One region of the Rahnella sp. BCC 1045 genome, then DNA from elsewhere that is predicted to be linked to it. Evidence: predicted binding sites of a transcription regulator. Region 1 holds the regulator's gene; the other holds the start of a gene.

Region 1 (4,204 bases):
CAGGTGACGGCGGCGGCACAGACGCCGACAGCTTGCAGGAAACGCAGCGCCAGCAGGGCGCGGACATTCTCAACCCATAGCACGCCCAGACAACCGACGACAAAGAGCGCTAAGCCAATCAGCAATACCGGCTTGCGGCCAATCTTGTCGGACAATGGCCCCCACAACAGCTGACCGATGGCAAAGCCGCCAAGGAAAATACTCAGGCTGGCGCTGATCATGCCCGGGCTGGTCATCAGGCTGCTTTGCATCGCGCTGAAGGCCGGAAGGTACATATCGGTCGCTAAAAAGCCAAGCATGCTCAGCCCGGCAAGATAGAGCATAAATCCAAGTGAGGGTTTCATTATTGTCTCTTTAATTTATTTATTGCAGATGATTTGACGCGGAAATCGTATCGGATGCGGAGTTTAACGCTTTGATAACAGGCTTGTGAAACGCTAATATTTGCAATCTGCTATCAAAAATATTGAAGGCTAAACGATGTGGTCAGAATATGCTCTTGAAGTGGTCGATGCCGTCGCCCGAACAGGCAGTTTTAGCGCTGCCGCGCAGGACTTGCACCGGGTTCCTTCTGCCATCAGCTACACCGTTCGCCAGCTTGAACAATGGCTGGCCGTTCCGTTGTTTGAACGCAGACATCGCGACGTTATTCTGACTCCTGCCGGTAAAGTTTTTGTCGACGAAGCGCGGGTTCTGACAAAAAAAATGATAGCGACCCGCCGCCAGTGTCAGCAGGTCGCCAATGGCTGGCGCGGAGAATTACGGGTTGCCGTTGACCGTATCGTTAAACCTGCGCGGACACGGCGGCTGGTGCTGGATTTCTATCGCCATTTCCCTGATACCGAACTCATCATTCATTCGGAAGTCTTTAACGGTGTCTGGGACGCGCTGGTCGACGGGCGGGCGGATGTCGCCATCGGCGCGACGCGGGCGATCCCCGTCGGTGGACGGTTCAATTTCCGCGATATGGGTTTTATGGACTGGCATTGTGTGGTCAGCGCGCAACATCCGCTGGCCCAGACGCAGGGAATACTGAGTGACGATCAGTTACGGCCTTATCCGGCGCTTTGCCTGGAAGATACATCGCGTACATTGCCGAAACGCGATACCTGGACGCTGGATAACCAGCGGCGGCTGGTGGTTCCCGACTGGACGTGTGCATTGGAATGTCTGAACGAAGGTTTATGTGTTGGCATGATGCCGGTTCACCGCGTGACACCCTTGATTGAACAGCAAAAATTACAGGTACTGTCGCTGGAAAATACCTTTCCGGACAGCCCGTGCTGCCTGACGTGGGATCAGAGCAATCCGTCGCCTTCGCTGGCGTGGCTGCTGGAATACATGGGAGACACGGAAACGATGAACCGGGAATGGTTGCGCGACTGACAAAAAAACGCCTGTGGCACAGGCGTTTATTGAAAGTTAACGGCGGTAATCGCGGTACGGGCCGTCGGCCACGGAACGGCGCTCAACCAGTTTGGGATGCACTTCAATGGTCTGCGACTCTTCGCGTTTGCTGATAATTCTGTCCAGCAGCATGGTAAAGGCCATTTCGCCCAGACGTTCTTTTGGCTGATGAACTGTCGTCAGTGCCGGTGAGAAATAGCGCGCGTTACGCACGTTATCATAGCCAATCACGGAAATATCCTGCGGTACGCGCAGGCCCAGTTCATCGGCGGCACAGATTGCCCCCATCGCCATCACGTCACCGCCACAGAATACAGCCGTCGGGCGGTTTTTCTGCATCAGAATTTTGTGCATGGCCTGATAGCCCGATTCCGGCTCAAAGTCGCCCTGAACGACCCATTCTTCACGAAGAGGAATATTGGCTTCCGTCAGTGCTTTCACAAAGCCCTGGAAACGGCCGCCGCCGGTGTTTCGCGCCAGTTGCCCAGGGATCACGCCGATATCGCGATGACCGCGTTCAATCAGATAACGTCCGGCCATATAGCCGCCTTCAAACGCGTTATCGATAATGCTGTCGGTGAAATTCTTACGCGCTTCGCCCCAGTCCATCACAACCATCGGGATAGAGCGGTATTCTTCAAGCATATTCAGCAATTCGTCCGGATACTCCGCGCACATCACAAGTAAACCGTCGACGCGTTTTTGCGCCAGCATTTGCAGGTAGGCCTGTTGCTTCTCCAGATTATTGTGTGAGTTACACAAAATCAGCGTATAGCCTTTTGAGAAACAGCTGTTCTCCACGGCCTCAATCACTTCGGCGAAGTAGGGCGCTTCACTGGACGTTGCCAGCAGACCGATTGTTTTGGTGTTATTGACCTTCAGGCTACGTGCCACAGCGCTGGGAGAATAGTGCAACTCTTTGATTGCAAGGAGAACCGCGGCTCGGGTTTCTTCGGCGACGAAACGGGTTTTATTGATGACGTGCGACACGGTTGTGGTGGAAACGCCAGCGCGCTTTGCGACATCTTTAATCGTTGCCATGTAAAAAATGACTCCTGTGCTCACGTGTTTCAGCACGTTAGCATTATGTTAATCGTTTGCTTGCGTGGATTTAACTGCTGACTTCGAAAAGGGCAGTGAAATCGTTGGGTGGATTCTTCAGAGTGAGGCGTGAAATGCTCTCGGGTGAAATCGACCGGCACACAGGCGTGGTAACCGACAATTTTCACTTATAATGCAGGAAAGTGGAAGTAAAATTGTCATGAACCTGGTGTCATTCAGCACAAGATTTTCAATGCGAATTATGAGAAAATGCGTTGGCACACATTCAGTGTGGCTATACGAACGCCACAATTTGATCCGTAAGGGGGTTTAATGGACAGCAACCTGAAATTTTCTTTGATCACTACGGTCTGCGCTTTGCTCGTGATTATTGCTTTCAGTTTCACCGCAGTGATGAACTGATTTGCGCGAAAGCCGCAATAAAAAGGGCGATTACCTATAACAGGAATCGCCCTTTTCAATTTTACGCAGTCACCCATTCCGCCGATACTCTTCCCTGCAGAAACTCTTCGTTAAATGCTATTCAATGGCTGATTAGCGAAACTTCAGACTTAACGAATTGTTTATTATCGGATCGTCTTAGGGGTCATTACCCGTCGTGCGCCTACATAATGATCTTGCCAGTAATCGTCACCCAGTGAGGTGATCTTAATGTCTTCGCCGGTGCGCGGTGACTGGATAAACTTCCCGTTTCCTACGTAAACACCGACATGGTCTGCGGCGCCGCGGTTATTAATCCGGAAGAAAACCAGATCGCCGGATTCTAATTCACCCCGTTTGACCGGGGCCGCATCGCGCAAGTGGTACATTTCATTCGCTGTGCGGGGCATTTTAATACGGATCAAATCTTTGTATGCGTAGTAAACCAGTCCGCTGCAATCGAAACCTGTATTCGGTGACGTTCCGCCCCAGCGGTAAGGTTTGCCGACCTGGTGCATCAGCTTGGTCATCGCGGTTTGTTGTGCGTGCTGATAACGTTTCTTGTGTGTTGCGCTGAGCGTTATCGGTTTACTGTCTTCTTCACGTAACTTTTTGCCTTTGCGGTGGCGGCCATACGCTTCTTTTTTACTGGCCTTTTCACTGCTGTTTTTAGCGAGAGAGCGGTTTTTCGTTTCCTTCCCTGCTTTCGCCTCGGCCCGGGTTGTCTTGAGTGTTTTTTCTTTTTTACTCTCGGCCCGCGTCGTTTTTACTGTTTTTTCAGAAGACGTCTTTCGCTTAACCAGTTCGGTGCTTTTGACTTTCTTCTTCGAATTTTTTTCCTGAGTTTTAGGTTCTGAAACCGGCGCGACTTTGGTTTTCTTGCTGGTTTTCGCGGCTGCCGTTTTTCGCTTTCGGCGTTCTTCCGGCGTGACCTGGTTAACATGACTCTTTCGCTGGTCGGCCGCGACACGAGTCTGTGGCGACGCATGAGCCATATTCAGAAACAGCTGGGTAAAGAGCAGCACAAAAAGCGTGAACAGTAAGCGCATAGCTTCGTTACCATGAGTGGTAGGGTTAAACATCAGGGATGTCAGAGTATTGCCTAAAAGAACGAGACAAAAAAGCACGAATTGCCTCGATTCTAGATCATATTGTGAGAAAAAGTTAATAGCTTTTTTTATGTCGAAATAACCGCCATTTTTAGTCAAAAAAATAACCACTTTTCATCATGTTATTATTTAAGTTAAAGAATGGGATTTTGCAAATCTGACATTATCGTGGAACGGCAAAAATGTTATTCTCGATGAATCTTTAA
Region 2 (4,204 bases), on a different contig from region 1:
CTTCGTCAGTTCTGACAAAGAGGGCATTGCCTGCTATCACAGTCTGGTGATGTAGTGTCGAAGTGAACCTAACTCAGGTTGAACGGGACTCATGCAAAATCAACTTATCCCTCAAGCCACGTCGCCTTTGGCCACGTGGCTTTATTATCTTGAAAACCTCCATTCTCAGGCTATCGAGCTTGGCCTTGACCGGGTCAAAGCGGTGGCGACAAAACTTGATTTGCTGACACCTGCGCCGCGCGTCTTTACCGTCGCAGGAACCAACGGCAAAGGCACTACCTGTGCGACGCTGGAAGCCATTCTGATGGCCGCGGGTTACCGTGTGGGCGTTTACAGTTCCCCGCACCTTGTCCGCTATACCGAGCGCGTCCGTATTCAGGGCGCAGAGTTGCCTGAGTCTGCGCACTGCGCCTCTTTTGCGCTGCTGGAAGCCGGGCGGGGCGATATTTCCCTGACCTATTTCGAGTACGGCACGCTGTCGGCGTTACAGCTGTTCAAACAGGCGAAGCTGGATATTGTTATCCTCGAAGTCGGGCTGGGCGGGCGTCTGGATGCGACCAATATCGTTGATGCGGACGTATCGGTCGTCACCAGCATCGCGCTGGATCATACTGACTGGCTGGGCTCAGATCGCGAGAGCATTGGCCGCGAGAAAGCCGGTATTTTCCGTTCAGGCAAACCAGCCGTAGTCGGTGAGCCGGATATGCCGCTATCTATTGCCAATGTGGCAAAAGAGAAACATGCAGATTTATACCGCCGGGGTGAGAGCTGGAATTTCGCGGCAAACGCCGGAAACTGGCGCTGGGCGGCTTTGCAGGATGGCGAAGAAGTCACCATACTGGACGGATTGCCGCTGCCGAATGTTCCGCTGCCGAATGCCGCGACTGCACTGGCCGCGTTGCATTATTCGGCGCTGGATATTCCTGAAGAGGCGTTACGCAGCGGCTTACAGCGTGCTGCGCTGCCGGGGCGTTTCCAGACGGTCAGTGAATCGCCACGCCTGATCCTTGACGTCGCGCACAACCCGCACGCCGCGGCTTATCTGGCCGGACGCCTGGCTGAACAGCCGCGCCATGGCGGGAAAGTGCGTGCGGTGGTGGGAATGTTGAAAGACAAAGATATTGCCGGTACGCTGGCTTGTCTTTCGCCTCAGGTGGATGAATGGTATTGCGCACCGCTGGAAGGGCCACGTGGCGCCAGCGTTGAAGAACTGGCCTCGCACCTGCATCAGGCGCGCCGGTTTGATGATGTGGAGTCTGCCTGGAGACAGGCTATGCAGGAGGCGGCTCCTCAGGATATTGTGATTGTCTGCGGTTCGTTCCACACCGTAGCTCACGTAATGGATGCTATCGACACGGGGAAAACCAGTGGCAAGTAAGTTTCAAAATCGTCTGGTCGGGACGGTCATTCTGGTGGCGCTGGGCGTTATCATTTTGCCCGGTTTACTCGACGGCAAGAAAAAGCATTATGAAGACGAATTTGCGTCTATTCCATTGGTGCCAAAACCGGGTGATGTTGAGGAACAGGATTCTGTACCGCCTGTCACGCAGTCATTGCCCGCTCAGCCGCCGGAAGGCGCAAATCAGGCTATGAACGGTGCGCAGGACATCGACAGTGCGGCAACCAATACCAATGCCGCAAATCATGGCAACGTAGCGCCGGGGAATACGACGGTCGAAGCACCGCCGGTCACGACGCTGCCTGAGCAGAGGAAACCGGTGCAAACGGCGCCAGCAAAACCTGTTCAGCAGAAGCCAAAAACGATTGAACCTAAACCGCTGGCGGAAGCCAAACCGGTGGTGAAACCAAAACCGGTCGAACAGCCGAAGCCGGTCGAGCAACCGAAGGTCGTCGCTGAACAGCCGAAACCGGTTGAACAACCGAAAGCCGTGGAACAGCCTAAGCCTGCGCCGGAAGAAAAAGCGCCGGCGGGTCAGTCTTATGTTGTGCAGCTCGGCGCATTGAAAAATGCGGCGAAAGCGACCGAGATTGTTGCGACTCTGCGGCTTTCCGGGTTCCGTGCTTATTCTGTTCCGGCGACGCCGGTGCAGGGACAAATCACGCGGCTTTATGTGGGCCCGGATGCGTCAAAACAAAAACTGGAAGCTTCACTCCCTCAGCTGCAACAGCTCAGCGGGTTAGGCGGACAGGTGCGCGCTTATTCGGCGCACTAATCTTGCGGTTCCCCGTGAGAGCGGGGAAGCCGGAAGGCACTAAAAACACAAAAAATACCAGGGAGGGCACAAGCGATTTGTGCCCTTTTTCTATAAGATCGCCGGGTTGGGATTTTATAGGTTTATGCTGCGGTTGAGGTTTTTTTAATCGCTATTATTAATTTGTCTGACCGGCTGATTTCCGCTACGCAAACGTTTTCTTTTTCTGTTAGAATTCGCAGCGATTTGGATGCCGGGGTAGACGCGACTGGATTAGACACTGGAATTGTTAATGGTCTGGATTGATTACGTCATCATTGCGGTTATCGGATTTTCTGCTTTAGTCAGTTTAATCCGTGGCTTTGTTCGCGAGGCTTTATCACTGGTTACCTGGGCTTGCGCCTTCTTTGTTGCCAGTCATTATTACCCGTATCTCGCCATCTACTTCACGCGTTTCGAAGATGAGTTAGTTCGAAACGGGATCGCAATTGCCATCTTGTTCATCGCGACGTTGATCGTAGGTGCAATTGTCAACTATGTGATCAGTTCACTGGTTGAAAAAACCGGGTTGTCCGGCACTGACAGGGTGTTAGGTGTGTGCTTCGGCGCACTGCGCGGCGTACTTATCGTCTCCGCGATGCTGTTCTTCCTGGATACCTTCACCAGTTTTTCGCAAAGTGACGACTGGAAACAATCCCAGTTGATCCCACAGTTCAGTTATATCATCAGGTGGTTCTTTGACTACCTGCAGAGCACGTCGAGTTTCTTGCCAAAACATATTTAGTTCTGGCAGCGCTGAAGAGGAAAAGACAACATGTGCGGTATTGTCGGTATCGCCGGTTTCATGCCGGTAAACCAGTCGATTTATGACGCGTTAACGGTGCTACAACACCGTGGGCAGGATGCTGCTGGCATCACCACCATCGATGCCAATAACAATTTCCGTTTACGGAAAGCCAATGGCCTGGTGAAAGATGTTTTTGAAGCCCGCCATATGCAACGCTTACAAGGCAACATGGGTATCGGCCATGTTCGCTATCCAACGGCTGGCAGTTCCAGTGCCTCAGAAGCTCAACCTTTCTACGTCAACTCTCCGTTCGGCATCACACTCGCCCACAACGGTAACCTGACCAATGCTCACGAATTAAGAAGCAACCTGTTCGAAGGCCAGCGCCGTCATGTGAACACGACTTCCGATTCTGAAATCCTGCTCAATATCCTGGCGAGTGAACTGGACCGTTTCCAGCATTACCCGCTGGAAGCCGACAACATTTTCGCCGCTGTGGCTGCCGTGAACCTGAAAATTCGTGGTGCTTATGCCTGCGTGGCGATGATCATCGGCCATGGTATGCTGGCGTTCCGCGACCCGCACGGTATCCGTCCGCTGGTTATCGGTAAACGTACGCTGGAAGATGGCCGCAACGAGTATATGGTCGCATCTGAAAGCGTAGCGCTTGATACGCTGGGCTTCGAGTTCCTGCGTGACGTCGCGCCGGGCGAAGCGGTGTACATCACCGAGAAAGGCCAGCTGTTTACCCGCATGTGTGCTGAGAATCCTCAGTACAACCCGTGCCTGTTCGAGTATGTGTATTTCGCGCGTCCGGACTCCTTCATCGACAAAATTTCCGTCTACAGCGCCCGTGTCCGTATGGGTGAAAAGCTGGGCGCAAAAATTGCCCGTGAATGGGAAGATCTGGATATCGATGTGGTCATTCCGATCCCGGAAACCTCCTGCGATATCGCGCTGGAAATCGCGCGTATTCTGGATAAACCGTACCGTCAGGGTTTTGTGAAAAACCGCTATGTAGGCCGTACCTTTATCATGCCGGGCCAGCAGGAACGCCGTAAATCTGTACGTCGTAAACTGAACGCTAACCGCGCTGAGTTCCGTGATAAAAACGTGCTGCTGGTCGATGACTCCATCGTGCGCGGCACCACCTCTCAGCAAATTGTTGAGATGGCGCGTGAAGCCGGTGCACGACGTGTTTATCTGGCCTCTGCGGCGCCGGAAATTCGTTTCCCGAACGTTTACGGCATCGATATGCCAAGCG

What was found. Region 1 encodes PurR, which represses purine synthesis genes. Its sites were predicted from a motif close to CANGCAAACGTTTGCNTG; they were not measured.
Region 2: cvpA (colicin V production protein) is a predicted target of PurR. The motif match lies at 2,360-2,377, and genes of this name have one in related genera.

The regions. Positions count from the first base shown of each region.
Region 1 is NZ_JAFMOZ010000135.1:90,369-94,572, forward strand. It holds gene punC (purine nucleoside transporter PunC) at 1-344, opposite strand, end outside; gene punR (DNA-binding transcriptional activator PunR) at 481-1,386, shown strand; gene purR (HTH-type transcriptional repressor PurR) at 1,423-2,448, opposite strand; gene J1782_RS26565 (YnhF family membrane protein) at 2,782-2,871, shown strand; gene J1782_RS17835 (C40 family peptidase) at 3,036-3,938, opposite strand.
Region 2 is NZ_JAFMOZ010000141.1:26,107-30,310, reverse strand. It holds gene folC (bifunctional tetrahydrofolate synthase/dihydrofolate synthase) at 92-1,378, shown strand; gene dedD (cell division protein DedD) at 1,368-2,174, shown strand; gene cvpA (colicin V production protein) at 2,446-2,937, shown strand; gene purF (amidophosphoribosyltransferase) at 2,968-4,204, shown strand, end outside.